3 regions of the Arthrobacter sp. UCD-GKA genome follow, and region 2 is predicted to be linked to each of the others. Evidence: riboswitches for the same ligand, from Rfam matches in the RefSeq annotation. Region 2 holds a riboswitch; each other region holds the start of a gene.
What was found. A riboswitch is a leader RNA that binds a small molecule or an ion and turns the genes downstream of it on or off. The one in region 2 is predicted to bind S-adenosylmethionine.
Positions count from the first base shown of each region.

Region 1: linked by a shared signal. The riboswitch ahead of BLJ79_RS07270 (OsmC family protein) and the one ahead of BLJ79_RS15195 (bifunctional o-acetylhomoserine/o-acetylserine sulfhydrylase) in region 2 are both predicted to bind S-adenosylmethionine.
Region 3: linked by a shared signal. The riboswitch ahead of BLJ79_RS16970 (methylenetetrahydrofolate reductase) and the one ahead of BLJ79_RS15195 (bifunctional o-acetylhomoserine/o-acetylserine sulfhydrylase) in region 2 are both predicted to bind S-adenosylmethionine.

Region 1 is NZ_MOLR01000004.1:205,090-214,640, reverse strand. Features, by position in the region: gene aztD (zinc metallochaperone AztD) at 48-1,361, shown strand; gene BLJ79_RS07270 (OsmC family protein) at 1,452-1,997, opposite strand; SAM riboswitch class IV at 2,039-2,157, opposite strand; gene BLJ79_RS07265 (MarR family winged helix-turn-helix transcriptional regulator) at 2,473-2,976, opposite strand; gene BLJ79_RS07260 (VOC family protein) at 3,219-3,653, shown strand; gene BLJ79_RS07255 (DUF2249 domain-containing protein) at 3,753-4,073, opposite strand; gene BLJ79_RS07250 (helix-turn-helix transcriptional regulator) at 4,209-4,916, shown strand; gene BLJ79_RS07245 (DUF8744 domain-containing protein) at 4,913-6,190, shown strand; gene BLJ79_RS07240 (multicopper oxidase domain-containing protein) at 6,190-8,898, shown strand; gene BLJ79_RS07235 (FAD-dependent oxidoreductase) at 9,037-9,551, shown strand, end outside.
Region 2 is NZ_MOLR01000008.1:243,257-252,807, forward strand. Features, by position in the region: gene BLJ79_RS15175 (CPBP family intramembrane glutamic endopeptidase) at 1-176, shown strand, start outside; gene BLJ79_RS15180 (hypothetical protein) at 324-617, shown strand; gene BLJ79_RS15185 (hypothetical protein) at 702-992, shown strand; gene BLJ79_RS15190 (VOC family protein) at 1,065-1,709, opposite strand; SAM riboswitch class IV at 1,878-1,993, shown strand; gene BLJ79_RS15195 (bifunctional o-acetylhomoserine/o-acetylserine sulfhydrylase) at 2,066-3,409, shown strand; gene metX (homoserine O-acetyltransferase MetX) at 3,406-4,554, shown strand; gene BLJ79_RS15205 (SHOCT domain-containing protein) at 4,648-5,034, opposite strand; gene BLJ79_RS15210 (SGNH/GDSL hydrolase family protein) at 5,203-6,066, opposite strand; gene BLJ79_RS15215 (alpha/beta hydrolase) at 6,155-6,811, shown strand; gene BLJ79_RS15220 (RNA-binding S4 domain-containing protein) at 7,207-7,434, opposite strand; gene BLJ79_RS15225 (DMT family transporter) at 7,579-8,559, shown strand; gene BLJ79_RS15230 (DMT family transporter) at 8,556-9,545, shown strand.
Region 3 is NZ_MOLR01000010.1:69,229-78,779, reverse strand. Features, by position in the region: gene BLJ79_RS16985 (hypothetical protein) at 1-394, opposite strand, end outside; gene ilvD (dihydroxy-acid dehydratase) at 582-2,450, opposite strand; gene BLJ79_RS16975 (helix-turn-helix transcriptional regulator) at 2,528-3,364, shown strand; SAM riboswitch class I at 3,797-3,915, shown strand; gene BLJ79_RS16970 (methylenetetrahydrofolate reductase) at 4,021-4,947, shown strand; gene metE (5-methyltetrahydropteroyltriglutamate--homocysteine S-methyltransferase) at 5,002-7,359, shown strand; gene BLJ79_RS16960 (O-acetylhomoserine aminocarboxypropyltransferase/cysteine synthase family protein) at 7,463-8,803, shown strand; gene BLJ79_RS16955 (cystathionine gamma-synthase) at 8,822-9,551, shown strand, end outside.

The DNA.
Region 1 (9,551 bases), on a different contig from region 2:
CAGATTCGCTTTTGCGAATGATTCTCATTTAACTTACTGTTGTCGCCATGTCACATCACAAAACACGCAACAAGCCCCTTGCCCTTGCCCATTCGACTGTCCGTCTCAGGCGCAGGCGGTGGGGAGCGCTGGCGGTCCTGGCCACCGGGACGCTGCTGGCCGGATGTGCCTCCGCGGCCCCCGGCACGGCCGCACCCGGAAGCGAGGCCGCGCCATCGGCCCCGGCTCCGGTGGTGTCCGAGGCAGGCTCGGCCACGCCGCGGCTCGTGCTGACCTACGACGGGGGGCTGCTGGTTGCCGATGCGCGCGACGGCTCGGTCCTCTCGGAGCACAAGCTTGCGGGTTTCAACCGCGTCAATCCCGCGGGCGATGGCCGCCGTGTGCTCGTCTCCACCGCCGGGGGATTCAGGGTCCTGGATGCCGGGGCCTGGTCCGAGAAGCACGGGGAGCACTCACACCACTACGTCTCCGAACCGTCGCTGACCGAGCTGGTCTTCCCGGCCGGGAAGCCCGGGCACGCGGTGGTCCATGCCGGGCACACAGCCCTCTTCGACGACGCCACCGGCAAGATCAACATCTTCGAATCCGCCAAGCTCGCCAACCATGAACTGCCGCGCACCGACGACGTTGCACTGCCCGAGGCCCACCACGGCGTGGCCGTGCGGCGCGGGGACGGGACGCTGATGGTCACCGACGGCAATGCCGAGGCCGTCAACGCGGTGAAGCTGCTCTCCGCCCCGGACGCCGGACACCGACGCACCACGGTGTCCGAGTCCACGCAGTGCCCGGGTGTCCACGGCGAGGCTGTCGCCAAGGACGAGGCCATGGTGGTGGGTTGCGAGGACGGCATCCTGGTCATCAAGGGCGACAAGATTGCCAAGCTTGACGCCCCGGACGCCTACGGTCGGATCGGCAACCAGGCCGGATCCGCGGCCTCCACCGTGGTGCTCGGGGACTACAAGACGGACAAGGACGCCGAGCTTGAACGCCCGCGCACCTTTTCGCTGACGGACACCGCGTCCAATTCCCTGAAACTCATCGACATCGACTACAGCTACTCGTTCCGCTCCCTGGCCCGCAGCGCCTCGGGCGACGCACTGCTGTTGGGCACCGACGGCAAGCTGCACGTCTACGACGTGAAGACGGGCAAGGAAAAGAAGGCCATCGCGGTGGTCGAGGCGTGGGAGGAGCCGGTCGACTGGCAGCAGCCGCGCCCGACGGTGCACGTTTCCGGCCCAATCGCCTACGTCACCGAACCGGAAAGCAAGCAGCTGCACCTCGTGGACCTGAAGACCGGCAAGGTCTCCGGCACCGTCGACCTGCCCGAGGTGCCCAACGAGATCACCTCGACCGAGGGATAACCGGCACCCGGGCGCTGGCGGAAACCAAGAGCCGCGGGCCGGTGCCGATCCCCTCGATCGGCACCGGCCCGCGGCCGGATCATGGTGGCGCTAGCTTGCGGTGACCAATTCGACGCTCACCGGCGTCGGGTTGGTGAAGATGTCCAGAACCGGGCAGTGCTCGTCCACGGCAGCCTGGAGCTCTTCGTAGCGCTCGCGGGTTTCCGGGCCCTGGATCTTCACGGTGAGGCGGACCTCGCCGAAGCCGGGGCGGACGGTCTTCTCGATGCCGAACAGCCCGCGCACATCCAGGTCCGCATCGGCGTTGATTTCCAGCGAGTCGATCTTCAGGCCCAGCTGGTGCGCGTAGAGACGGTAGACCACAACCTGGCAGGAGATCAGCGCGCCCAAGGCGAACTCGACGGGGCTGGCTGCAACGTCGTCCCCGGCCAATGCCTCGGGCTCGTCGACGATGAAGCGGTGCTTGCCGGCGGTGATCTCGCTGGAGACCGATCCGGTGGACACGCCGCTGGCCTTGAAGGTCAGGGCAGCGCTGGTGGTGTTCTGCGAGATGCGCTCGCCCCAGGCGGTGCCGGCTGCGGTGAGCTTCTTTGCGCGAACGGAGTCCAGGGTGTTTTCGATCAGGGTTTCGGACATGGGAAACGGATCCTTTCGTGGTTGGCGCATGCGCTCGCACGGCGCCATACTTACGCCGGCCCGGTCGGGCGGCGTCGAATCTTCACCTGGAGCACCCCGCTATGACGAAGAGGGTTGCCGTCCCGCCGACCAGGGTCGTGAATGGCGGGAACTCGTGATTCTGCTGATGAGTCTTCCCGAAGCCGCACCACGGAGGCAAGGTGGGTGCTTAACAAATCGTCACGACAAAATCGCCTTTCGTCGAACAAGTGTCCGCTGAGGCCGCGACATGAGGCTGTTGGGCGAATGGGAATGGCCGCTTCAATCGAGATGTACGAATAATCTTCGAACTGCTGGACGGCCTGGTGTGCCGGAGGCTCCGGCTTTGATGCACGTGTGGTCCTCGGTACCAAGCGGGCGCCCCTGGCGCCGGGCATGAAAGAGGCCCCGGCCCTTCGGTGTGAAGGGCCGGGGCCGGGAACTCCATGGAGCCAAGTTATTTGCGGTGTTGGGGCTGGTCGTTCGCATTGAGCCGGGCCAGCAGGTCGGAGAAGCGCTTGATTTCCTCGGGTTCCCAGGAAATCAGCCTGTTGCGCAGCAGCTGGCGCGAGGCGGCGCTCGAGGCTGTCACGCCGGCCCGCGCCGCGTCTGTGATGCTGACCAGCATGGCCCGTCCGTCATTCGGGTCCGGTACACGGGTCACCAGTTCCTTGGCCTCGAGCCACTTGATCATCCGGCTCATTGTGGCCTTGTCCACCTGGAGTTCCTCGGCCAGGATGATCTGCTGCTGGGCCTGTTCGCGGGCCAGGATGGAGAGCACCTTGTAGCCCAGGGGCTGGAGCTCCGGGTGGATGGAGGCGGCGCGCCTGCGGATGGCCTGGCGCGCCTTGACGACCATCATGGAGAACTCTTTTTCCACATCCTCGATCAGCGGATCGAGTGCGGTGGAGTCGGTGGCCGATCCCGGGTCGGGACGGGAATCGGAAAACGGTGAAGTCATGTCATTCATTTTAGTTGCGATCTTCCGCTTCGACATCCTGGTTGCCGCGGGATTTCCCGGGGTGCGGCATCGGCGCGGCCGTTGCCAAGCCCTGCTTCGAAGCGGGCGGGGCCGCGGCACCATTCGCCCCTGCCCGTTTCCCGGCGGATACCCGGCAAACATCCGCCCGCAAGGGTTCCGGGGAGCGGGTGTGCCGGGCAGAATTGCTAGTTGTTGAACCCCGCCAAACGATGGAGAACACCATGGCCACGATCCTCAACCCCTACATCAGCTTCCGCGACACGGCGCGTCCCGCGCTCGAGTTCTACCAGTCGGTCTTCGGTGGCGAGCTGGACCTTCGTCCCTTCGCGGACTTCGAGTTCGCCAAGACGGACTACCCGGACGACGACAACAACAAGATCATGCACGGGCACCTGCGTGCACCCAACGGCTTGAACCTGATGGCCGCCGACACCCCCGCTTCCATGGAATGGAAGGGAGGAACCGCCATCTCCGTCACCCTCAGCGGCGACGACAAGGAAGAATTGACAAATTACTGGGAGAAGCTCATCGACGGAGCCAAGATCGGAGAGCAACTCGCTCAGGCCCCGTGGGGCGACTGGTTCGGCATGCTCACCGACAAGTTCGGCGTCGACTGGATGGTCAATATCGCCGGAGCGGACAGCGCCGGGCAATAGCGAACGCATGCTTGGCGCGCCGGCATCGGGCGTGCCAAGGCACGGAGCTGTGGGGTCAGGCCGTGTCGGCCGGGCCCCATAGGTCTTCCTCCGGGGTTTCTAGGCCTTGCGCACCAGTTGCAGGCGCCAGGCCTCCGGCCCCTCTTCGAGGTAGCTGATCTCGAATGCGCCGGGCGCCCGGCTTTCGAGCTGGTCCAGCAGCGGCAGGGGGTTGTGCGGCGCCACCAGGACCAGGCCGGCACCCGCGGCAAGGGAATCCAGGGCTCCAAAGATCGTGGCGTGGCGGATCGCGTGTGGGATGGACCGGGCGTCAAGCTCCGGAAGTTCGGCATCATGATCGCCGCAGGCGCACTCGTGGGCCGCGGGTTGGGTCTGCTTCTCGGCTTCTTCCTTGCTGGAGGAGATAACAATGTCAGCCATGATGGGGTTCCTTTGATCAAGTGGGGTCTCGGTTTCCAGCGTCGACTGGTAACCTTCGAATCATTTTATTACAGTTAACTACGTGGAAAACAATCGTAGTCGCCGTCGCCTGTCATTTGCCGCCTTGGCCACCCCGTGACCGGTCCCTCGGATCGTTCACCGGCCCGGACCAGACGCACGTCTTTCGGGCGCCCGCTCTCGCCCACGCGCCTGCGGATCCTTGAGCTGTTGGAAGCGCAATCGGCCCCCGCCACGATCGCTGCCATCACGCGCGCCTGTGGGCTGCATGAAAACACCGTCCGGGCTCATCTCGAGGATCTGTTGCGCGACGGCTACCTGAGCCGCGAGCGCGCCGTCTCGGAAGGCCGTGGCCGTCCCGCATGGCTCTGGGAAGCCAAGAAACCCATCGAGCATTCGCCCTATGCCTCCCTGGCCTCCGCCCTGGCCACCGTGTTGCATGAAACAAGTGCGCATCCGGTCCAGGATGCGGTGGGTGCAGGCAAGGTTTGGGGCAGGGAACTGACGCTCAAGCAACAAGGCGAGCACCATGGCGACCGCCCGGCGGAGGCGGCCCGGTCCCACCTGGTCGACATGCTTGAAGAAGTCGGATTCGCCCCTGAACCCGATGCCTCCAACGAACACGTGGTGCTGACCCGCTGTCCGCTCATTGAAGCGGCCAGCAAGCACCCGGACATCGTCTGTGGCGTCCACCTGGGGATCATCCAGGGGGCCTTCGCCGAGATGGGACTCGACGGCTCCTCCAGCACCCTGTTGCCGTTTTCGGCCCCCGGCCAGTGCGCCCTGCACCTGCGCGCCGCAGCCAGCGAAACCCTCTCCGAATGAATGCCGCCCGAAAATCCATCCAAGCCAAGCCCCGGCCGATCCCGGCACGCACCCTGTTCATGGTGCCCGCTGCCGCGAGCCTGCTGGCCGGGCTGAACGCAGCCTTGCTTCTCCTGGATTTGCCCGCTCCGCTGAACGCAGCCCACTGGAGCGAGGTCCACGGCATGGTGCTGGCCCTGGGGTTCGTGGGAACCTTGGTCGCTCTTGAACGCGCGGTGGCCCTGGGTCGGCGCGCCGGCTACCTCAGCCCGTTGCTGCTGGGGGTCGGATCTCTCCTGCTGCTTTCCAACGTGCCGCGTTACGCCGGAAAGCTGGGCCTGCTCGCCGGGATGGCGGCTCTTGTGTGGGTCTACCTGCCGCTCTGGCGCCGACAGCGCGACCACTCCGTGCTCATCCAGCTGCTGGGTGCTGCACTGGGCACAGGTGCCGCGATCCTGTGGCTCGGCGGGGTGGAAATGGCCCTGTTGCTGCCCTGGCTGGCAGCCTTCCTGGTGCTGAGCATCGCGGGCGAGCGCGTGGAACTGGCACGCATCTCCATGGGTCCGCTGGCCGGAACCCGGGCGCTCCAGCTGTCCTGGCTGCTCACCTTCGCGGTAGCGGCCTCGTTGCTGAACCCGGCGTGGGGATCAGTCGGGTTCGGCCTGGTCCTTGCCGTGCTGGTGTTGTGGCTGGCCGCCCACGACGTTGCCCGCCGCACCATCCGCGCCACCGGAGCCACCCGGTTCATGGCCACTTGCATGCTCGCCGGCTACGGATGGCTGCTGGTTGCCGCTATCACCTGGTGCTTCGGATTCCCCGCAACCCGGGCCGCCTACGACACGGTCATCCACGCAGTGTTCCTGGGATTCACGATCTCGATGGTCATTGCACACTCCTCGAGCATCCTTCCCGCGATCCTGCGCCGCCCCTTGCCCTATCGCCCGATGATGTGGGTCCCGGCGACCTTGCTGTGGGCGGGGTTGGCGTTGCGGCTGTGGATCGGCAACGGACTTGGATACGACTGGGCCTGGCGCGCCGGGGGCGCGGCCAACGTCCTGGCTCTGCTGCTTTTCCTGGTCCTGGCCGTCGCCTCCGTGCTGATGGGCGAGCCCCGGCCGAAGACTGTGGCACCAGCGCCGCCTGCCGCTGAGCCTCCCGGACCCGGCAAATCCTTGCTTGCGCCCAAGTTGCTGGGCATCGGCCCGCCGGAGGTGGCAAGACCATTGCCCGACACCAACCCCGCAGCGCAACCTCCGCGCTCCGGCCTACCGATAACGCTACGGAAGCCAGAATGATGAGCAAGAACCCGTCCAGGGGCTTCTGGCCCATGCGCGATCTGCCGGTGGCCCTCTGGCTGGTTCTCCTCGTGGCTGCCACGCTGGTCCACCGCCAGATCCCCGCGCCCCGCTGGCTCATGATCCACCTGCTGCTGCTCGGCGCGATCTCCCACGCGATCCTGGTCTGGTCCCAGTACTTTGCCATCGCCCTGCTGCGCACCCCGGCTCGGACCCATGACCGGGCCACCCAGAACTGGCGGCTTCTCATGCTCAACGCCGGCACCGTCGTGGTGGTCACCGGGGTGCTGTCCAGCTTCTGGCCCGTCACCGCGACCGGGGCCGCACTGGTGGCAGGGGCCGTGTTCTGGCACGGGGTGGACCTGCTCGCCCGCATGCAGCGCGCCCTGCCTTCCCGCTTTGGCGCAACCGTGAAGTACTACATCGCCGCGGCCGCCTTCCTGCCCGTCGGGGCGGTGCTGGGCACCGTGCTGGCCCATGGCACCGGCTCGCCGACCCATGAGCAGGTCACCCTGGCCCACGCGTTCCTCAACGTCCTGGGATGGGTGGGCCTGACGGTGGCGGGAACCCTGGTCACGCTCTGGCCCACCATGCTGCGCACCAGGATCGCCGACCAGGCCGCGGCCAATTCCCGGCGGGCCCTGCCGGTGCTCATTGCCTCTGCCCTGGCCGCGGGGCTCGGCGCCGGATTCGGTCTCCTGCCTGTGGCCGCGGCGGGCCTGCTCGGCTACATTGCGGGCCTCGGGATGATGGCGTCCTCCTTCATCCAGGTCGCTCGGAACAAGCCGCCGAAGACCTTCTCCACGCTCTCGGTGCTGGGCGCTGTCAGCTGGTGGATCGGGTGCCTGGTGGCCCTGGTCGTTTCCCTGCTGGGCACCGGCGACTGGCAGGTGGTCGGCCGCCAGTTCGCCTCCATCACCCCGTTCCTGGTGGCCGGGTTCGCCGCGCAGGTGCTGCTCGGTGCGCTGTCCTACCTGGTGCCGGTGGTCCTGGGTGGCGGTCCGGCCCCGGTCAGGGCCGCGACCACGGTGCTGGACCGCGGGGCGGTGCTGCGCGTGTCCACCGCGAATGCCGCGCTGCTGGTGTGTGCGCTGCCGGTTCCCTCGCTGGTTCGGGTGCTGTGCTCGGGGCTGTACCTGGTGTCCATGGCAAGCTTCCTCCCGCTGCTCTTTATGGCCCTGCGGGCCCACCGCGGTGCCAAGGTCAAGGCGGCCGCAGGCATCAAGGCCCTGGGCTTGCCCGCCGGAACCCCGGCCGCACGGGTGCGCCTGGAACCGGAAGGGGAGCGCCCCGCGGGCCAGCGTGCTGGCCAGGCCATGGCCGGACTCGTCGCCGTGGTGCTGGCCATCGCGGTGGGAGTGGCCATCGACCTGGCGGCCTCCGGCATCGCCGCACCGCCCGCCCCTCCCGAAGCCGGCACAGCGGCACCGGCAACCACGGCCGAAACCATGACAGTGGAGGTCCAGGCCGCCGACATGCGCTTCACCCCCTCCAGCATCGAGGTTCCCGCCGGCACGCATCTGGTCATCGAGCTGACCAACACCGATGCCACCGAAACGCACGACCTGGTGCTGGCAACCGGGGCAAACAGCGGTCGGCTGGCCCCGGGCCAAAGCGCCACCGTGGACGCCGGAGTCATCACCTCCGATGTCTCGGCCTGGTGTTCGATCGTGGGCCACAGGCAAATGGGCATGGTGCTGGACATCAAGGCCACCGGCACGCCCGCGGCACCCGGCGTCGATCCCGGAGCGGCTGACCCGGGCCACGGGTCCTTGCACCAGCCGGCGTCCCAGGCCCCGTCGGCCCCAGGCGCCCCGCTAGACTTGATGGAAGAACCCGATGCGTCCTTCACCGCGCATGACGCGTCGCTGCCCGTGCTTCCGCCACGGCCGAAGGACGGCAAGCCCGTTGTCCACCAGGCCACGTTCACCGCGCAGGAAGCAATTGCCGAGGTCTCCCCGGGAGTGCGGCAAAAACTCTGGACCTTCAACGGCACCGCGCCGGGCCCGCTGCTGCACGGCCGGGTCGGCGACAGATTCGAGATCACGCTGGTCAACGACGGAACCATGGGCCACTCCATCGACTTCCATGCCGGTGCGCTGGCACCGGACGAGCCCATGCGCACCATCCAGCCCGGCCAATCGCTGCGCTACGCGTTCACCGCCACCCGGGCGGGGATCTGGATGTACCACTGCTCGACCATGCCCATGAGCGCGCACATCGCCAACGGCATGTTCGGCACCGTGGTGATCGAGCCCGAGGGATTGCCCGAGGTGGACCGCTCCTACGTGCTGGCCCAGTCCGAGTTCTATCTGGGCGCCCAGGGCGCTGAGGTCGACACCGCGAAGCTGGCCGCGGAGAAGCCGGACCTGGTGGTCTTCAACGGCTACGCGAAGCAATACGTGCACCGGCCGCTGCCGGCCAGGGTCGGGGAACGCGTGCGGATCTGGCTGCTGGATGTCGGGCCCAACCGGGCCTCCTCCTTCCACGTGATCGGCGGGCAATTCGACACCACCTGGCTCGAGGGAAACTACCTGCTCGATGACCGCGAGGGTGGGGGCGGCGGAAGCCAGGCCCTTGCGCTCGGCGTGGCGCAGGGCGGATTCGTGGAACTGCAGTTCCCCGAGGCAGGAAACTATCCCTTCGTATCCCACGTGATGGTCGATGCCGAACGCGGTGCCCAAGGCGTGTTCAAGGTGGCCGAATAGAGGTCAGCATTTCAACGGCTTGGGAGCAGCGTTTCAACGGGTTGACTGTGAAGAACCCTGGTTTCTTGACCGCCCGCACCGCGGCGGAGCACACTCGAGTCTAGTCAACACGATAATTCCCGAAGCAAGGACGGCTTGATGGAATACGAACTGGATCTGATTGTCATCGGCTGGGGCAAGGGCGGAAAGACCCTGGCCGGGACCATGGCCCGCGCCGGGCAACGCGTGGCCATCGTCGAGGCCTCGGACCGGATGTATGGCGGCACCTGCATCAACATCGGCTGCGTTCCCACCAAGGCCCTGATCCACGACGCGGAGACCCGCACCGGCAACGGGTTCGATCCCGGCTACTTCGACACGGCCGTGCAGCGCCGGGACAAGCTCACCGCCGCCATGCGGGCCAAGAACTTCTCCATGCTCGATGACCTTGATTCGGTCATGACCATCACCGGGCGGGCCGCCTTCATCGGCCCGCGCCGCATCAGGATCCAGGCCGGCGACGAGACCCTGGAGCTGGGCGCCAAACGGATCATCATCAACACCGGAGCAGTTCCGCAGGTCCCGGACCTCGGCGGCGTGCGCATCGGCGGGCGGATCCACGACTCCACGACGCTGCAGCACGCGCCGTTGCCCAAATCCCTGGTGGTGGTCGG
Region 2 (9,551 bases):
ACCTGTACCAGGGGATCGGCCCATTCATCGGCAACGTCGCCATGGGAGTTGTTTTTGGCTGGGTGTATTCCAGGAAGGGAAGGGTCATGCCCCTGGTGATCGCCCACGCCTTGCTGGACATCGCAGGGTTCGTCGGTTACGCGTTGCTCGGCCCGGCCATTGGGCTGGGCACGTAAACCACGGTTTGATGACGTTTGATGCAAAGGCTTGAGTTCCTGGGCAACCCCATTAGGCTCGGGGGAAGCCGGCAACCGCGCCCATGGCGCGCTTTCCGGCCGGACGCCCGGCGGCAGGAGCCCGGCGCATCGAGCAAGGAGCCGGACATGCCCAATCCCATGAGCGCGAAGACGGTGTTCCGGCTGGGATTGCTCCTGGGGATCGTCGGGGTGCTCTTCTACGTCGTCCTGACGCCGCTGCTGGGCTGGGCGATCACCCGGTTCAGCTTCTACAACGCCGCAATCACGATGCTCGGAGGGCTTTTCTCGCTGCTTCAGCAAGGCACGTTCTTTGGTGGCCTGTTCCTGATGGCGGGATCCTTCGTGGTGCGCTCCGCCGAGGAAGCCGTGGCCGGGGTGCGTGGTGGCGGAACCCCAAGGCCAGGGTCCTGCGATGGCTGATTTCCCGCCCCGGACACCGGCACCGAGGGAAGATCCCCGCACGCACGACGGCCCCCACGCCGACCTTGGAAAGGCGGGAGACACATGCCCGGGCCCCTGAGCTCCCAGGCCATGTTCCGGCTGGGACTTGTGATGCTCGTGGCGGGCGCGGCCTACGCCCTGATGGGAGACCCGATCGCCAGCTGGTACTACGGCTCGATGTTGCCGGGCGCAGTGATTGTCCGCGCGCTGACCACATGCCTTCAACTGGCGTTGTTCTTGGGAGGCCTGTTCCTGGCCGCCGGATCGGTCGCTGCCAAGCACTTCGAGATCCTGAAGGACGAACTGCTCAATGCCGCCGAAGGCAACGCATCCGGTGGCGGGACCAACCAGTAACGAAGCAAGGCGGGGGCCGGCCGGTTGAACCGGCCGGCCCCCGCCTTGGCGGAGAGTCCTGCGACTGCGTGGTTAAAGGGTGATTGAACCCTTTGGCGTTTCAAAGGTCACCGAGAGGATTCCCGGTGTCCCGTTGGGAGCCTGCCAATCGACAGCGACCTCGCCGACGGGCAGCTGCTCGGGCTGTCCGAGCCAGTCGGCAACGCGTTCGCTGGAACCGGCAATGCTGATCGAGGAGATCTTGCCAACCGGTTCCAGGGCCTTTGACGGATGCAGGTCCTCGGTTCCGTCATCCCAGCGCAAAAGGTAGGGAACCTGCGGATCGGCGATCAAGCCATTGATGCCGATCTGGCGCCAGGTCAGTTCCTGTCCATCGGGGAATTTCCGGTTGCCCGGAACCGAACCCCGGCCTAGGCGCTCTTCCGCCGGGGCCAGGTCGTCAACCGCAACGCACCAGCCCATCCATCCGCCACCAAGTTCGGATCGGGCGCGAACGGCCTGGCCAAACGGCGCCTTGTCCGACGACGGGTGGTTCAGGACTTCAACAACTTCCAGGTACTGGCCATTCTTCAGCGGGAAGATGACATTGCGCGTACCAAAACGTGGGTGTACACCGCCCTTTACAGATTCGAGTCCAAGGGCCTCGCCGATCCGAGCGGCAGTAGCCGCGAGGCCGTCGGGTCCACAAGCGTAAGTTACATGGTCCAACCTCATCATGTGCCTATCATGGCACTTTGTGATCTGGCTCTCGACTTAGGATCGCCTAACTTGCATCTTGGCTGTCCGTTCGGGGTACGCGCAGGAGCGCTGTGCAGTCCAACCGGTTTGTCACAATTTGAGACGTGGTTGCGGACTTGCGGCGCCGTGGGTCAGACTTATTGCCAAGGTCATGAGTTTCAGCAGAAGGCCCCGGCTTGCTGAACGGCAACCCTCCACCGCGGTGGGGTGCCCCGGGTGAAGACCAGGCCCCGCGTCAAAAAGACGTGGGACAAGCGCGGGAATGCCCCAGCACACCAACGACTCCATCACGGAGCCGGCCATGGGCATACCCCTGAATCCTTGAAGGGGAAGAAATGTCTAACGACTGGTCCTTTGAAACACGCCAGATCCACGCAGGGCAGGAGCCCGACGCCACGACCGGCGCACGTGCACTGCCGATCTACCAGACCACCGCCTTCGTGTTCCCGAGCGCCGAGACCGCCGCGGCACGTTTCGCCCTGGGCGACCTGGGGCCCATCTACACGCGCATCGGCAACCCCACCCAGGACGCCGTCGAACAGCGCATCGCCAGCCTCGAAGGCGGCGTGGGTGCGCTGCTGCTGGCCTCGGGCCAGGCGGCAACCACCTTCGCGATCCTGAACCTGGCCGAGGCCGGCGACCACATCGTGGCCAGCCCCAGCCTCTACGGCGGAACCCAGAACCTGTTCAAGCACTCGCTGCGCAAGCTCGGCATCGAGGTCACGTTCGTCTCGGAACCCGATGACCTCGAGGGCTGGAAGGCCGCCGTCAAGCCAAACACCAAGGCCTTCTTCGGCGAAGTGGTTTCCAACCCCCGCCAGGACGTGCTCGACATTGAAGCGGTCTCCGCGATTGCCCACGAGGCAGGCGTCCCGCTGATCGTCGACAACACCCTGTCCACCCCGTACCTGATCCGCCCCATCGAATGGGGAGCGGACATCGTCGTGCACTCGGCGACCAAGTACCTCGGCGGGCACGGCACCGCGATGGCCGGAGTCATCGTGGACTCGGGCAACTTCGACTTTGCCGCCGACCCGGAAAAGTTCCCGGGCTTCAACACCCCCGACGAGTCCTACAACGGCCTGGTGTACGCCCGGGACCTGGGTGTCAACGGAGCCTTGGGTGCGAACCTTGCCTACGTGCTCAAGGCCCGCGTGCAGCTGCTGCGCGACCTTGGCTCGGCCGTTGCCCCCTTCAACGCCTTCCTCATCGCCCAGGGGCTCGAGACCCTCTCGCTGCGCATCGAGCGACATGTCTCCAACGCCGTGGAAGTGGCCCAGTGGCTCGAGGCCCAGCCGCAGGTGGAACGCGTCATCTATGCCGGCATCCCCTCCAGCCCGTGGTTCGAGCGCGGACGCAAGTACGGCCCCAAGGGAACCGGCGCCATCGTCTCCTTCGAGATCTCCGGCGGCCGCGAGGCCGGCCAGGGCTTTGTCGACGCGTTGAAGCTGCACTCCCACGTCGCCAACCTGGGGGATGTGCGCTCGCTGGTGGTCCACCCGGCCTCCACCACGCACTCCCAGCTCACCGAGGCCGAGCAGGTCGCCGCGGGTGTTTCCCCGGGCCTGGTCCGGTTGAGCGTGGGCATCGAAAACATTGCAGACATCATCGCCGACCTGCGCGGGGGCTTCGAGGCCGTGGCCTCGCTGGGCGATGTTGAGCTGCAGGCCGCCCGGTGAGCGTGGAGACCAACGTGGTGCTCTATGACGCAGAAACCGCCGCGGCGCCGGACCGCGTGTCCGACGGCATCCTCCGGCATCTGCACACCGGTCCCTACACCTTCGAAACCGGTGCAACGCTTCCGCAGATCGTGCTGGGTTACGAAACCTGGGGCACGCTGAACGCCGAGGCGACCAACGCCGTCTACATCGCCCATGCGCTGACCGGAGACAGCCACGTGGCCCGCGGCGCATCGACCGAACCCGGTTGGTGGGACGGTTTCGTGGGCCCGGGCAAGACGGTGGACACCAACCGCTACTTCGTCGTGGCGGCCAACATGGTCGGCGGCTGCTCCGGTTCCACCGGTCCGGCCAGCCTCGACCCGGAGGGCGTGCCGTGGGGATCCCGCTTCCCCTTCACCACGATCAAGGATTCGGTGCGCCTGGAGGTGCGGCTCGCCGATGCCCTGGGCATCAAGGCCTGGCATACCGTGCTGGGCGGTTCGATGGGCGGGGCGCGTGCCCTGGAGTGGGCCGTGGAGTTCCCCGAACGGGTGAAGAACTGCGTGGTGGTGGCTGCCGCCGCCGAATCCTCGGCCGAGCAGATCGCCTTTGCGCAGGCGCAGTCCGCGGCCATCAGGTTGGACCCGGACTTTGCCGGGGGCGACTACTATGCCAATGAGCGCGTTCCGTCGGCAGGCCTGGGCATCGCACGGCGCATTGCCCACATCACCTACCGCACGGCAGCCGAACTGGATGTCCGGTTCGGCCGTGCCCCGCAGGGGTCCGAGCAGCCGGTGGCCGGCGCCGGCCTGGATCGGGGCCGATACCAGGTTGAGAGCTACCTGGACCACCAGGCCGACAAGCTGGTGGGCCGCTTCGACGCCAACAGCTACCTGGTGCTGACCGAGGCCTTGATGAGCCACGATGTCGGCCGCGGGCATGGATCGCTCCGGGATGCCCTGGGGCGGCTCGAAGAAGTGAATTTCCTGGTGGGTGCCGTCGACTCGGACCGCCTCTACTGGCCCGAGCAGTCCGAGCTTCTGGCCAGGATGCTGCCGAACCCGTGCGAGGTCAAGTACATCACCTCGCCGATCGGCCACGACGGATTCCTGACCGACATCGAGCAGCTCAGCGAGCCGCTCAAGCGGGAGATTTTCAGCTGACGCAACCTCGCCCGCACATCCGCGGTGGGGGCAGGCGGCCCGGGGCTCGAAGAGGTGAAACCTTCTTCGGGCCCCGGGCCGCCTTTCTTGCCTTCAGTCCTCGGTCAGGATCTTCATCCGCGCCCGTTGGTGCTCCTCGGGCGTGATCACCCGGCGGGCCAGCAGGTCCTCGAGCTCGGCCAGGCGCTGTTCGCGGCTTTGCCTGGGTGCCAGCATCTGCGACTTCGCGGCGCGGACCGCCAGTTCGGTTTGCAGGGTGAAGGGATCGAGGCCCGCGTTCTTGCTGGCCTTGTAGTTCCGGACGGCCACGAAGACGATGAATCCGATCACCGCCACAAAGGCGACCGCGAAGAGCACGCCGAAAACGCCGAATCCAACCACAAGGTCGTCGAAGGGGTTTGAATTGCCAAAGGGGTCGGGTTGCACCATGCCAAAGTCGACAATTTCCTGCCCGTCCAGGGACTCCTCGGTGAAGTTCATGTGTCAACCGTTCTCTTGGGGCCGGCCCGCGGGGTCGGCGGACATTCTTCGCTTTGCACCAGTAGATCACGGGGCAGGGATCTGAGGCCCTCAGGCCGGGAAACGTTTTCCTACCGTGACCTCACCTTTGATGGTTGCCTGCCGTTCTGCTGTCGATCCTTCGGGCCCCTAGATCGCCGGGCCGTTTCCCAGCGAGTTGTTGGGCGGCGGCATGGTGAATGTCGTGGCCAGCGGGCGCTTGGCCGAGATTCCATCGCCCGAGGACTGGTGCCGGATACGGCGCAGGACCCAGGGGGCCAGGTGCGTGCGTGCCCAGATGAAGTCGTCGCGCCGGGCTTCGCGCCAGTTCTTGACCTCGATCTCGCCCGGCTCGAGGTGCTTCAGGTCGTGTGGCACGTTCAGCGCGTCCAGGGCCATGGCCGCAATCGTGTGGTGGCCCAAGGGGGAGAAGTGCAGGCGGTCATCGGCCCACATCCGCGTTTCGTGCAATTCGCGAAGCGACCACAGGTCGGCGACCACCGCGTCGTAGCGGGCGGCGATGGTGCGGACGTTTTCGTTGTAGATCGCGACCTTGCCCCGAATACCCCCGAGCATCGGGGTGTCACGGATGTCCGGTCCGGTGAAGAGCAGGATGGTGGCGTTCGAGGTGGCCAGGATGCGCATCAAGGCATCGAGCTTGTCGGCAATGGCATCCGGGTCCCCGCCGGGCCGGATGACGTCGTTGCCGCCGGCGCAGAGGCTGATGAGATCGGGCTTGAGCTCGAGAGCCGGGCCGGCCTGTTCGTCAAAGATCTGGTTGATGAGACGGCCTCGGATGGCCAGGTTGGCGTAGGCAAAGTCGTCAATGCCGTGGCTGAGCTGTTCGGCCACGCGGTCCGCCCAGCCGCGGTACCCGCCGGGGCTCTGTGGGTCGGCATCGCCGATGCCCTCCGTGAAGGAATCGCCCAGGGCCACGAAGCGTCGCCAGGGATGAAGGGCGGAGCCGGGTGCGGTTGTTTCCGTCGAAGGGGTCTTACTGATGTTGTTCACCATTTATTCCTACCAAAGAATACGTAAGTTACCAAGGCGTAGGTTTATTCCGGATTCCCCCGGGAAGGCGGATTTCTGCTTGACTGGTCGGGTGAGTGAAACAAGTTGGAACCCCACTGTCATTTGGTCCCGCCCGGAAGCCGAACGTGCCGGCACCCCGCTTTTGGTGCTTCTGCACGGTTACCTGTCCAATGAAGAAGACCTGATGGGCCTGGCTCCCATGCTGCCCGAGGAGTTCACCGTGGTATCGGTGAGGGCGCCCCAGGCCTTGGGCCCCGGGTACACCTGGTTCCCGCTGATGCAGGACCTCGACTACTCGTTCGACGCCGTCAAGAAGGCCATCGCCGACCTGTGGGAATGGCTCGAACCTGTTTCCAAGCAGCACTCCTCGGTGAGCCTGCTGGGCTTCTCCATGGGCATGGCCGTGGCCACCTCCCTGCTGCGCCACCAGCCCCAGGCGTTTTCCACGGTCATTGGCCTGTCGGGATTCGCCGTGCCGGAGGAGGGTGAAGGCTTCTTCCAGGACGAGGTCCTCAAGGGCATGAAGAAACCGGTGTTCTGGGGACGCGACCAGGCCGACCCGGTCATCACCCAGGACAAGATCGAATACACCCACGCCTGGGCAACCACCGACGTGCACGTCACCAAGGTTCTCTATGCGAACATGCTCCACTCGGTCAATGCGCAGGAAATGGCGCACGTCCATGAATTCCTCAGCCACGTCGTGCTCAAGGGTGCCTCGATCTAGCGCTTCCGGCGCCCGTCGGGCTGAAGACGTAAACAAAACCTCCTGCTTGCCGTGAACCATTGGTGCAAGCAGGAGGTTTTTGTGCTCGGCCCACGCCGAGGACAGCGCCCTCGATTGACCGATTGCCGTGCTGCCGTTCATCGGTTTCGCGTCCGGGGCAACTCGCTGGTGCGTCCGCTGGAACGCATGGGGGCCGTTGGGCCGCGGCCAGGGCAGGCAATGTACCCGAGCCCGCCGCACCGGTGTGCGCCGGGCGCACCACCGGAACCCGGGTGAACTCGGGCAAGGGTCTGGTCGCCGGGACATCGGCCGCCGGCATGGGCCCGGAAGAAGTGCAGGGGCCGGTGACGGTCAGCCGGTAGGGCCGACGGCCGCCGCCGGTTCGATGCGAGGTGTTAGGCCGTCTCGACAGTGATGGATTCGCCGTTGACGCTCACGGTGTCGCCGTTGCGGATCTGGGCGCCGCGGCGGGTTTCGATCTCGCCGTTGACCTTCACCAGGCCGTCTTCGATCATCTGCTTGGCGTGGAATCCGTCTTCGGCGAACGAGGCAAGCTTCAACAGCTGGCCCAGTCGGATCGATTCGTCGCGGATTTGGAGGTGGAATGCTTCGGATTTTGCCATGTATCCATCATGGCGCATGCGAGTCCATGACCTTGCACCCAAAAGGGGCCAAGGGCCCGCATTGTGCTGTGAACGACAAAATGCCCAGTCCCGACGCGCTTGCCAGTAAGTTTCAGTTGTAGGAAAAACGTCCCGAGGAGAACCGTGGCCCGACCCGAATCACACACGCACGCAGTCCCGCTCGGGCTGGCGGGTGCCGCGGGCCTGTTGATGCCCCTGCAGGCCTTGATCACCTCAAGTGCGGCCGGCTACCTGGGCGGCTACTTCGCCGCGGCGATGCTCAGTTCACTCACGTCCCTGGTCTGCCTGGTGGTGGCCAGCCTCGCGCTGCCCGGAGCACGGGCAGGCTGGCGGCGGTTCGGGACGGTATGGCGCGATCGCCCGGTCCCGCGCTGGTTCCTGCTGGCGGGACTGGTGGGGGCCTACTACATGGTTGCCCAGGCCGTCAGCGTGAACAACATCGGTTTGGCGCTCTTCGCCGTCGCGGTGGTCGGCGCCCGGACGTTGACCAGCATCGTCATCGACATGATCGGTTTCAGCCCGGCGGGAAAGCAACCCATCACCCGGATACGCATCCTGGGCGCTGCACTGTTGGTGATCGGTGCCGTGATTGCCTCCTGGGGGACGGCTGCAAGCATTTCCGAATCGCCCTTGGCGTGGATCTCCCTGGTGGTCGCCCTCGGCGCCGGGATCCTGGTGAGCTTCCAGCAATCAATGAACGGCCGTGCCGGCAAGGCGTACGGGTCGACCACCACGGCCACGGCACTGAACTACCTTGCCTCCACCGCGGGCCTGCTTGTGGCCATGGTGACCCTGGCGGTACTTGACATCGAATCCTTCGGTTTCCAGATCGTGCCGCTGTGGTGGATGTACTTCGCCGGGCCCCTGGGAATCCTGTTTGTGGTCACCGGGGTAACCTTGGTGCCGAGGCTCGGGGCCCTGGTGCTTGGAATCGGGCTGGTCACGGGCCAGCTGGTGGGCTCCCTGGCGATGGACCTCTTGATCGCTCCCGAGAAAGTGGGAGGCAACGAAATCGTGGGAACCATCGTGACACTGCTCGCCGTCCTGGTCGCCTCCTGGCAACCCAACGGCAGGCCGCGATTGAGGACAGGAAAGGCCACATGAATCCACCAGCAACAGCCACCCGGACCAACCAGCATTCGCTGATGCCCCTGTACCTGGCGACGGCGGTGTTTGCCGGGCTCGCGATGCCGATCCAGAGCCGCATCAACGGAGCCCTGGGCGCCAAGCTCGGGGACCCTGTGGCCGCCTCGCTGGTCAGCTTCACCACCGGGCTCATCCTGTTGGTGGTCGCCTCCCTGGTTCTGCCGGGGCCACGGGCCGGGGCGCTGGCCATTCCGCGGGCCCTGCGGGAAAAGCGCTTCCCGCTCTGGTACCTGGCCGCCGGATGCGTCGGCGCGTTCGTGGTGATTTCCCAGACGCTCACCGTGCCGCTGGTCGGTGTCGCATTGTTCACGGTCTCCATCGTCACGGGCCAGACCCTGGGCTCCCTGCTGGTCGACAGCCTGGGCTTCGGGCCCGGGGGACGCCGGCGCATCAGCACCATCCGGGCGCTGGGTGCCATGTTGACCATTGCCGGGGTCATCTGGGCGGTCAGCCCGCGGATGGGGTCGGCCGGGGCCATCGCCACGTTGCTGGTGCCCATGGCCGTGCCCCTGGTGGTGGGCTTCCTCATGGGTTTCCAGGCCGCCATGAACGGCGTGCAGGCGCAGGCCTACGGAACGCCGGTGGCGGCGACACTGGTGAACTTCGTGGTCGGCGGGATCCTGCTGGCCATCCTGTTGCTGGTGCGCCTGCCGATCACGGGCCCCCCGGCGGCACTGCCGGCCGAGTGGTGGTACTACCTCGGTGGTCCGCTGGGCTGCGTGTTCATCGGGCTTTCGGCGTTCCTGGTCAAGCACCTCGGGGTTCTTTTGACCGGGCTGGGAATGATCTGCGGGCAGCTTCTCGGTTCCCTGCTGATCGATGTGTTGGTGCCGGCCCCCGGCACCGTCATCGATGCCGCGACCATCGCCGGGACGCTGCTCACCCTGGCAGCGGTGTCGCTGGCCTCGATCCCCGGCAGCACGTTCCGGCGCCTGCGCAAATAGCGGCGC
Region 3 (9,551 bases), on a different contig from region 2:
AGGCGACGGGCAGGTCGTCCATGGAACGGACACGGTCCATCAAGGAGTCGTACCAGCGCACGTACCGGGGATCGGAACCCGTTGCCCTGGGTGCGGGGAGGTGCACCAGGATCAGCAAGGCAATCGTTTCCACGCCGGTATCGTCATCGACTTCTGTTCCGGCGAACTCGTACCACCCGGCGCTCGAGTACCTCACGCAGTCGGCCTCATCTTCGGGTTCCGGATCGAACCACTCGGCGGAATCGGCCCGTGGGTTTTCAAAGGCATTGAAGATCGTGATGCGCCAAGCCGTGCCCGAGGCGTTCATCCCGGGGTGGATGCGCAGTGAACCGAATCCCTGCCGGTGCAGGTTGTGCACTGCCTGCAAGATCAGCAACGGAACCTTGAAATCCATGGGTATGCCCCCAAACGTGTCGTCCATCGGATGTGGCTTCAATCTTTTCAGGCTAGTCCCACGTTTTGGGGCGCCAGGCACCCGATCCCGCCTCCGGCATCATCGGAGAGAAAACAATAGCGGGTGCCCATCAGGAAGGATGGGCACCCACTATTGGAACCAAGGCATCACATGGACGCGGTTGTCTTTAGACCCGCGCGGGCAGCGGAACCGAGATCTCCGGTACGTAACGCACCGCACCCTTGTCCGCGGACTGGGCGAAGGCCGCGTAGGCACGCAGCGCCGGGGAAACCACGCGGTCGCGGTCGCGCGGCTGGTAGCCAATGCTGGCTTCCAAGACCTCGCGGCGGCGGGCCAGCTCGTCCTCGCTGACCTCCAGGGTGATGGAACGCGACGGGATGTCGATGGAAATGGTGTCCCCGTTCTCCACCAGTGCGATGGCGCCGCCGGCGGCGGCCTCGGGGGAGATGTGCCCGATCGACAGCCCGGAGGTGCCGCCGGAGAAGCGCCCGTCGGTGATCAGCGCACACTTCGCGCCCAGGCCCAGGCCCTTGAGGAAGGAGGTGGGGTAGAGCATTTCCTGCATGCCCGGCCCGCCGCGCGGACCCTCGTAGCGGATCACCACGACATCTCCTGGAACGATCTCCTTGCTCAGGATCGCGGTGACCGCATCGTCCTGGGATTCGAAGACCACCGCGGGCCCGGAGAACGTGAAGATCGATTCTTCAACGCCGGCGGTCTTGACCACGCAGCCATCCAGCGAGATGTTTCCGCGCAGCACGGCCAGGCCGCCCTCCACGGAGTGGGCGTGTTCCATCGAGTGGATGCAGCCGTTCTTCGCATCCACGTCCAGGGTGTCCCAGCGCTCGGACTGGGAGAACGCCTCGGCGGAGCGCACGCAGCCGGGGGCCGCGTGGAAGAGTTCGATGGCCGTCTCGGTGGCCTTGCCGCCGCGGATGTCCCAGTCATCGAGCCACGAGCGCAAATCGGTGCTGTGGATGGAGCGCACGTCGTGGCGGAGCCGGCCGCCGCGGTCCAGCTCGCCCAGGATGGCGGGGATGCCGCCGGCGCGGTGGACGTCCTCGACCAGGTAGTCGCCGTTGGGGGCGACCTTGGTCAGGCAGGGGGTGCGGCGGGAGATCTCGTCGATGTCGTCCAACGTGAAGTCCAGCTCGGCCTCCTGGGCCGTGGCCAAAAGGTGCAGGATGGTGTTGGAGGAGCCGCCCATGGCGATGTCCATGGTCATGGCGTTCTCGAACGCGGCCCGGTTGGCGATGGCGCGCGGCAGCACGGAGGCGTCGTCGTCGAAGTAGTGGGACTTGGTGATGTCCACGATGGCGCGGCCGGCGTCCTCGTACAGCTCCTTGCGGGCGGTGTGCGTGGCCAGCGTGGTGCCGTTGCCCGGCAGCGACAGGCCCAGGGCCTCGGTGAGGCAGTTCATCGAGTTGGCGGTGAACATGCCCGAGCAGGAACCGCAGGTGGGGCAGGCGTTTTCCTCGATGTTCAGCAGTTCCTCGTCGGAGACCGCATCGTTCACGGCGTCGGCGATGGCGGAGATCAGGTTCAGCCGCTTGCGCACGGTGCCGTCCACCAGCACCGCGGTGCCGCCCTCCATCGGGCCGCCGGAAACAAACACGGTGGGGATGTTCAGGCGCATGGCGGCCATCATCATTCCCGGGGTGATCTTGTCGCAGTTGGAGATGCAGATCAGGGCGTCGGCGCAGTGCGCGTTGACCATGTACTCGACGGAGTCGGCGATCAAGTCGCGGCTGGGCAGCGAGTACAGCATGCCGCTGTGGCCCATGGCGATCCCGTCGTCCACGGCGATGGTGTTGAACTCGCGCGGGATTCCGCCGGCCTCGATGATCGCGTCGGAGACGATGCGGCCCACCGGCTGGAGGTGGGTGTGGCCGGGGACGAATTCGGTGAAGCTGTTGGCGACGGCAATGATCGGCTTTCCGAAGTCGGAGCCCTTGACGCCGGCGGCGCGGAGCAGCGCGCGTGCTCCGACCATGTTGCGGCCATGGGTGACTGTTCGTGAACGTAATTCAGGCATGATCCAAGTCAACCAGCACCGTCCGCGCGGCGGAAGACGCTCCTAATACTAGTAGTGGCAGTGATAGATTTAGACGAATGAACGATGAACGCAGGCGGGAGCTGGGGCAGTTCCTGCGCGACAGGCGCGGCAACCTTGTCCGCGCGGAACTGGGGCTGCCGCCGATCGGGCGCAACCGCACGCTGGGCCTGCGCCGGGAGGAGATCGCCGCCTTCGCCGCGGTCAGCGTCACTTGGTACACCTGGCTCGAACAGGGGCGGGACATCAACGCCTCCCGCCAGGTGCTCGAATCCATCGCCCGCGTGCTCACCCTGACCTCGGCCGAAACGGCGTACCTGCTGGCCCTGGGCGGATACACCCCCGTCCCCGCCACCGAGGTCATGGCGATCGAGCAGGCACCGGACCACCTGCAACGGCTGCTCGACGCCTTTGACTTCCCGGCGTTCGCCGTCGCCCCGGACTGGGGCATCGCCGGCTGGAACCGCGCCTACGCGGGCCTCTACACGCGCATCGGCGCGGTGGGCCCGGAGGACCGGAACCTGCTCTGGCTGATTTTCACCGATCCGTACCTGCGCCAGATGCTGCCCGACTGGGAAGAAACCTCGCGGCACTTTGTCGCCGAGTTCCGTGCCGAGGCCGGTGCCCGCCTGGGATCGGCCGCCCACACAACACTGCTGAAGCGACTGGGAGAAGCCAGCGAACAATTCGCCAAGCTCTGGGCCGACCGCGGCGTGGAGCGCTTTGCCTCCCGGCAGCGCGTGTTCCTGCACCCGGCGGCCGGCGAGCTGGTCTTTGAGCAGCACCGACTGGTGCCCTCCGACGCCCCGGAACTGCACCTTGTGATGTACGTGCCGGTGCCCGGAACCCCGACCGGGGAGAAGATGCGCAAGCTCCTGGCGGACGAAACCTCCTGACTCCGCCCCGCGCCAAACCAAGGCGCGGACCGGGTCGCCGGCCACGGCGCCCGAGCCGTTCCGCACGCACCCCCTCCTGCCCATCCAGAGGTCCTGCCGCGCCCGGCAAATGAACCCCGCCGGCGGCTGCCTCATAGCCCGAATGCGGTAGCCCGGCCGCCGCTTGCCATCGCCTGCGGCCCCCGGCACTGCTCCCGCTGGCAGTGCCGCGGGACGTCACGGAAGCTTCACGGAAATTCCCCGGTCGTCATGCCCGATGCAAAAATCCTTGAAATTCAAGGGAAGCAGTCGAATTTCCTCCCGTAACAATGTGACCCCCACGGCGAGCGAAAATGACGCTGCGGGGTCATGTGAAGTGCTTTAACCATTCGTGACAGCCTGGCCGGCAGGGCCCTTGCATCAGTGGTTTCGGCAGGCCCAAGATGGATACATCAACCATCAAGAGCGGCTGAGAGATCTGGCTCGTTGACGCCGCAGCAACCATCGCCCGATGGAATTCCCCTTCCGGGGAATCCGATCGGCGAGGGTGCTAAGGCCAGAAGCGATGGAGCCGCTTTCAGCGTTCACTCACATCGCCGCAGGAAACCCGTGACGGGTGCCTGGGGCTTTTGTGGCGAGCCTTGAGGCCTCCCTCGTGTCGACGAGGAGTAATTTCAATGAGCATTGCACCGACGACGGCACCGCCGTCACTGTCCTACGAGCTGTACCCGCCGGTGAACCGCGATGCCTCCGAGGGTGTTTTCAACACCATCTCCGCATTGGAGTCCACGGATCCCGACTATGTGTCGGTGACGTACTCGGGGTCCCCTGCCCGCCGCAACGCGTCCCTGGAACTGATCGAGCACCTCATCCAAAACACCCGGCTGCGTCCGCTGGCGCACCTGACCTGTGTGGGGGAGAGCCGCGAATCGCTGCAGAACCTGATTCGCCACTTCATCTCCCTCGGGGTCCGGGGCGTGCTGGCCCTGCGCGGGGACCTGCCCACCGAGCCGCATCAATGGCGCGGGGAATTCCCCTTCGCCCGATACCTGATCGAACTGATCCGGGAGGTGGAGGCCGAGCACTCGGCAGCACTGGCCGGCGGGCGGCTGGGCGTGGGCGTTGCCGCCTACCCCATCCGGCACCCCGAATCCCCGTCCTTCGAGCATGACGTGGAGGTGCTGCTGGCCAAGGAACGCTCCGGGGCCAACTACGCCATCACCCAGGTGTACTTCCAGCCCGCGGAATACACACACCTCGTGGAGTCCGCCCGCCGGGCCGGGGTCACCATCCCGGTGATCCCCGGGGTCATCCCGCTGAACTCGCTGCGGCGCCTGAACCGGCTGGCGTCGATGACGGGGATTGCCCCGGATCCGATCCTGGCCCACGCCCTGGAAACCGCAAGCTCGGAGGCCGAACGCCACCGCATCGGCGTGGACGCCGCCGTCAACCTGGCCCGCAGGGCCTTCGACGACGGGGCACCGGGCGTGCACCTCTACACCTTCAACGACCACCGCGGCTCCCTCGACGTGATCGAGCAGCTCGAACTGCCACGGACCCGCGCCACCCTCACCAACGCCTGGGCCACCCGCGCAGCGGTCTGACCGGCACCGTCTTTCCAGCTTTCAGCAACGTCAACAACACCAAGGAGAAACACCATGTCGAAGCCAATCTTCCCCGCCGCCTCCATCCTCGGCTACCCGCGCATCGGGCCGAACCGCGAACTGAAAAAGGCCCTCGAGGCCCACTGGGCCCAAAAGACCGACGAGGCCACGCTGCACGCCGCTGCCCTGCAGCTGCAGAAGGCGAACCTTTCCAGGCTTGCCGCACTGGGCCTGAAGCCCGACGATGCCTCGCTGCCCGGCGACTTCGCCTACTACGACCAGGTCCTGGACGCCACCCTCGCCCTCTCGGCCCTGCCCACCCGCTTTGCCGACCTGGCCGACGCCAACGGCGCCATCGACACCGCCGCCTCCTTCGTCCTGGCCCGCGGCGACGAATCCCGCGCCCCGCAGGAAATGACCAAGTGGTTCGACACCAACTACCACTACCTGGTCCCGGAAATCGGCGAGACCACCCCGATCAGGGCCAACGCCACCGCACTGGTCGAATCCTTCACGGCGCACGCCGCCAACGGCACCACCATCCGCCCCACACTGGTCGGCCCCATCAGCTACCTGCTGCTGGCCAAGGCCGAGGACGGCGCAGCTCCGGGCTTCGACCCGCTGGCCCGTATCGATGAGGTCGTGGCAGCCTACGCGAAGATCCTCGCCGAGCTGTCCGCCGCCGGCGCACCGTGGGTGCAGCTGGACGAGCCGGGCCTGGTCACCGACCGCGGCGCCGAACTGGCGGTCCCCGGCGCGCTCGCCGAATCCGTCTACACCAAGCTGGCAATCGCCACTGCGCGCCCGGCGCTGCTGGTCACCTTCGGCTACGGCACCGCCGGGGATCCCGCCCGCCCGGGTACCACCCAGGGCCTGCTGGCCCGCGCCGGCGTCGAGGCCGTGCACGCCGATGTGGTCCGCGGCGCGCTGCCCACCGCCGAATTCCTCGGCGACCTAGCCGGTTCCACGCTCGTGGCCGGCATCGTGGATTCGCGCAACATCTGGCGCAACAACCTCTCCGCCTCGCTGGAGATCCTCAAGTCGCTGCGCACCGAGGTCGAGAAGGCCGACGGCACCCTGGCCGTGGGCACCGCCACCTCGCTGCAGCACGTCCCGCACGACGTCGCCCTGGAAGCAAACCTTCCGGCCCACCTTCCCGAATGGCTCGCCTTCGCCAACCAGAAGGTCGCCGAGGTCATCGCCCTGGCCAAGGGCATTTTCGAGGGCGAATCGGCGATCGCCGCGCAGCTCTCGGCCGCCGAGTCTGCCATCGCCCACCGTGCCGGATTCGCCGGGATCACCGTCGCCGCGGTGCGCGAGCGCCTGGCCAACCTGACCACCGCCGACTTCTCCCGCTCCGATGCGCAGACCCGCAAGGCCGCCCAGGAGGCCGCCCTGGAGCTGCCGCCGCTGCCGACCACCACCATCGGATCCTTCCCGCAGACCACCCAGGTCCGCGCCGCCCGCGCCGCCCACAAGGCCGGCACCCTGGATGACGCCGGATACGAGGGCTTCCTCAAGGAGGAAATCAACCGGGTGGTCGAGCTGCAGGAACGCCTGGGCCTGGATGTGCTGGTGCACGGCGAGGCCGAGCGCAACGACATGGTCCAGTACTTCGCCGAGAACTTCGACGGCTTCTCCGAGACCGAGAACGGCTGGGTGCAGTCCTACGGATCCCGGGCCACCCGCCCCTCGATCCTCTGGGGGGATGTCTCCCGCCCGGCGGCCTTCACCGTCCCGTGGATCTCCTACGCCGCCTCGCTGACCACCAAGCCGCTCAAGGGAATGCTCACCGGACCGGTCACCATCCTGGCCTGGAGCTTCATCCGCGACGATGCGCCGCTGGCCACCTCCGCCAACCAGGTGGCCCTGGCGCTGCGGGATGAGATCGCGGACCTGCAGGCCGCCGGGATTTCCATCATCCAGGTCGACGAGCCGGCGCTGCGCGAGCTGCTGCCTCTGCGCGCCGCGGACCAGCCCAAGTACCTGGGCTGGAGCGTGGATGCCTTCCGCCTGGCCACCGCCGGCGCGGTGGATGCCACCCAGATCCACACCCACCTGTGCTACTCGGAATTCGGCGAAATCATCGAGGCCATCGACGCGCTCGATGCCGATGTCACCTCGATCGAGGCCGCCCGCTCCCGCATGGAGGTCACCGCGGATCTGACCAGCTACGGCTACTCCCGCGGCATCGGCCCGGGCGTGTACGACATCCACTCCCCGCGCGTTCCCTCCACCGAGGAAGTCGCCGAGCTCATCGACATCGCCCTGGGTTCGCTGGATCCCAAGGCCCTGTGGATCAACCCGGACTGCGGCCTGAAGACCCGCGGCTACGCCGAGACCGAGGCCTCTCTGGCCAACCTGGTTTCCGCCGCCGTCGCCGCCCGCGCCACCCTGGGTGCCACGGTCTAGCCTGCACGCAGCTATGCGGGTGCGGCACCGGGGAAATCGGTGCCGCACCCGCGCACCATCCCATAACACGCACTTCTTCCTCCCCGGCCCGAAAGGCACGATCATGGCCTCCAGCTCCTGGCACCACGCCACCACCGAAATCCACGCCGGGTACTCCCCGGCGGGAGAACACCGACCCATGACCGTGCCGATCTACAACACCGCGGCGTACCAGTTCCCCGACTACGCCACCGCGGCAAGGCTCTTCTCACTCAAGGCACCGGGCTTCACCTACTCGCGCACCGGCAATCCCACGGTCGCGGTGCTCGAGGAGCGCGCCGCTGCCCTGGAGGGCGGGATCGGGGCCATCGCCACGGCCACCGGGCAGGCGGCCGTGGCTCTGTCCCTACTGGCGCTGCTGCAGGGACCCAACCACCTGGTGGCCTCGTCCAAGCTCTACGGCGGCACCGTCGACCTGCTCACCGACACCTTCGCCGACTTCGGCGTGAGCGTCACGTTCGTCGACCCGGAAGACCCTGCCAACTGGGCCGCGGCCATCACCGAGAAGACCCGGGGATTCCTGCTCGAGTCGGTCTCCAACCCGCTGGCCACCCTGGTGGATCTGCGCGCAATCACCGATCTGGCCCACGCCGCGGGGATCCCGGTGGTCGTGGACAACACCCTGGCCACCCCGGCCGCCTACCGGCCCATCGAGTTCGGCGCCGACATCGTGGTGCACTCCGCAACCAAGGCCCTGTCCGGCCACGGATCGGTTCTTGGGGGACTGGTCATTGACGCCGGAACCTTCGATTTCACCGATGCCGCCCGCTGGCCGCAGATCGCCGGACCCAAGGCGCGTTACTACGGGGATTCGCTGCTGGGACGCTACGGAGCCAAGGCCTACCTGATGCTCGCACGCTCCAAGTTCCTGCACGATCTGGGCCCCACTCTCTCGGCGGCCTCGGCAAGCTCCATCCTCACCGGCATCGAGACGCTCTCACTGCGCGTGGCCAAGGCCCAGGCCAACGTGCTCGAACTGGTCAAGGCCCTGGGAGTGCACCCGGCCGTGGCCCGGGTGCACCACCCCTCGGTGCCCACCCACCAGGACCACGAGCTGGCCACGGAACATTTCCCGAATGGCACCGGCTGCGTGTTTTCCTTTGACCTCAAGGACCCGGCAGCGGTGCCGCAACTGGTCGATTCGCTGAAGCTCTTCGCGCTGGCCGCCAACATCGGGGACGCCCGCTCGCTGATCGTGCACCCGGCCGCGATGACCCACTGCCGGCTCAACGATGGGCAGCTTGAAGCCGCAGGCATCGCTCCGGGCACGCTGCGCCTGTCCGTGGGACTCGAGGACGCCCGAGATCTGGTCGCCGACCTCACCGCCGGGCTCGACGCCCTGGGCCGGAACAACACCACCACCGAAACCGTGGCCAACGCGCCGCGCGAAACCGTCAACGCCTAGGGACCAGGGAGCAGAATCATGGGAACCACCAGCCACCAGGGTTTTAACACCCAAGCCATCCACGCGGGCCAGGCGCCCGACCCGCTCACCGGGGCGGTCATCCCGCCGATCTACCAGACCAGCACCTTCGTGCAGGACGGGATCAACGTGCTGCGCAGCGGGCACGAGTACTCCCGCGGCTCCAACCCGACCCGCAACGGATTCGAAACCCAGCTCACCGCCCTGGAGGGCGGGCATGCCGGTTTCGCGTTCGCCTCCGGGATCGCCGCCGAGGACGCGCTGCTGCGCGCGGTGCTGGCACCCGGTGACCACATCGTGCTCGGCGCCGACGGCTACGGCGGCACCAACCGGCTCATAAACCGCCTGCACGGCAAATGGGGGATCACCAACACCCCGGTGGACATCACCGATCTTGAAGCCGTCGCCGCGGCCGTGCAGCCGGGAAAGACCGCGCTGGTCTGGGTCGAAACCCCGTCGAACCCGCTGCTGGGCATCGCGGACGTGGCCGGCTGGGCACGGATCGCCCATGCGGCAGGTGCCCTGCTGGTCGTGGACAACACCTTCGCCACCCCGTTCCTGCAGCGCCCGCTGTCCCTGGGCGCGGACGTGGTAGTGCATTCGACCACCAAGTACATCGGCGGGCACTCGGATGTGCTCGGGGGCGCGGTGATCGTGGCCCGGAAGGAATTCCGCGGCGAGGAGCTGGCGCAGTCCGTGGGCTTCCAGCAATTCGCCGGGGGAGCGGTGG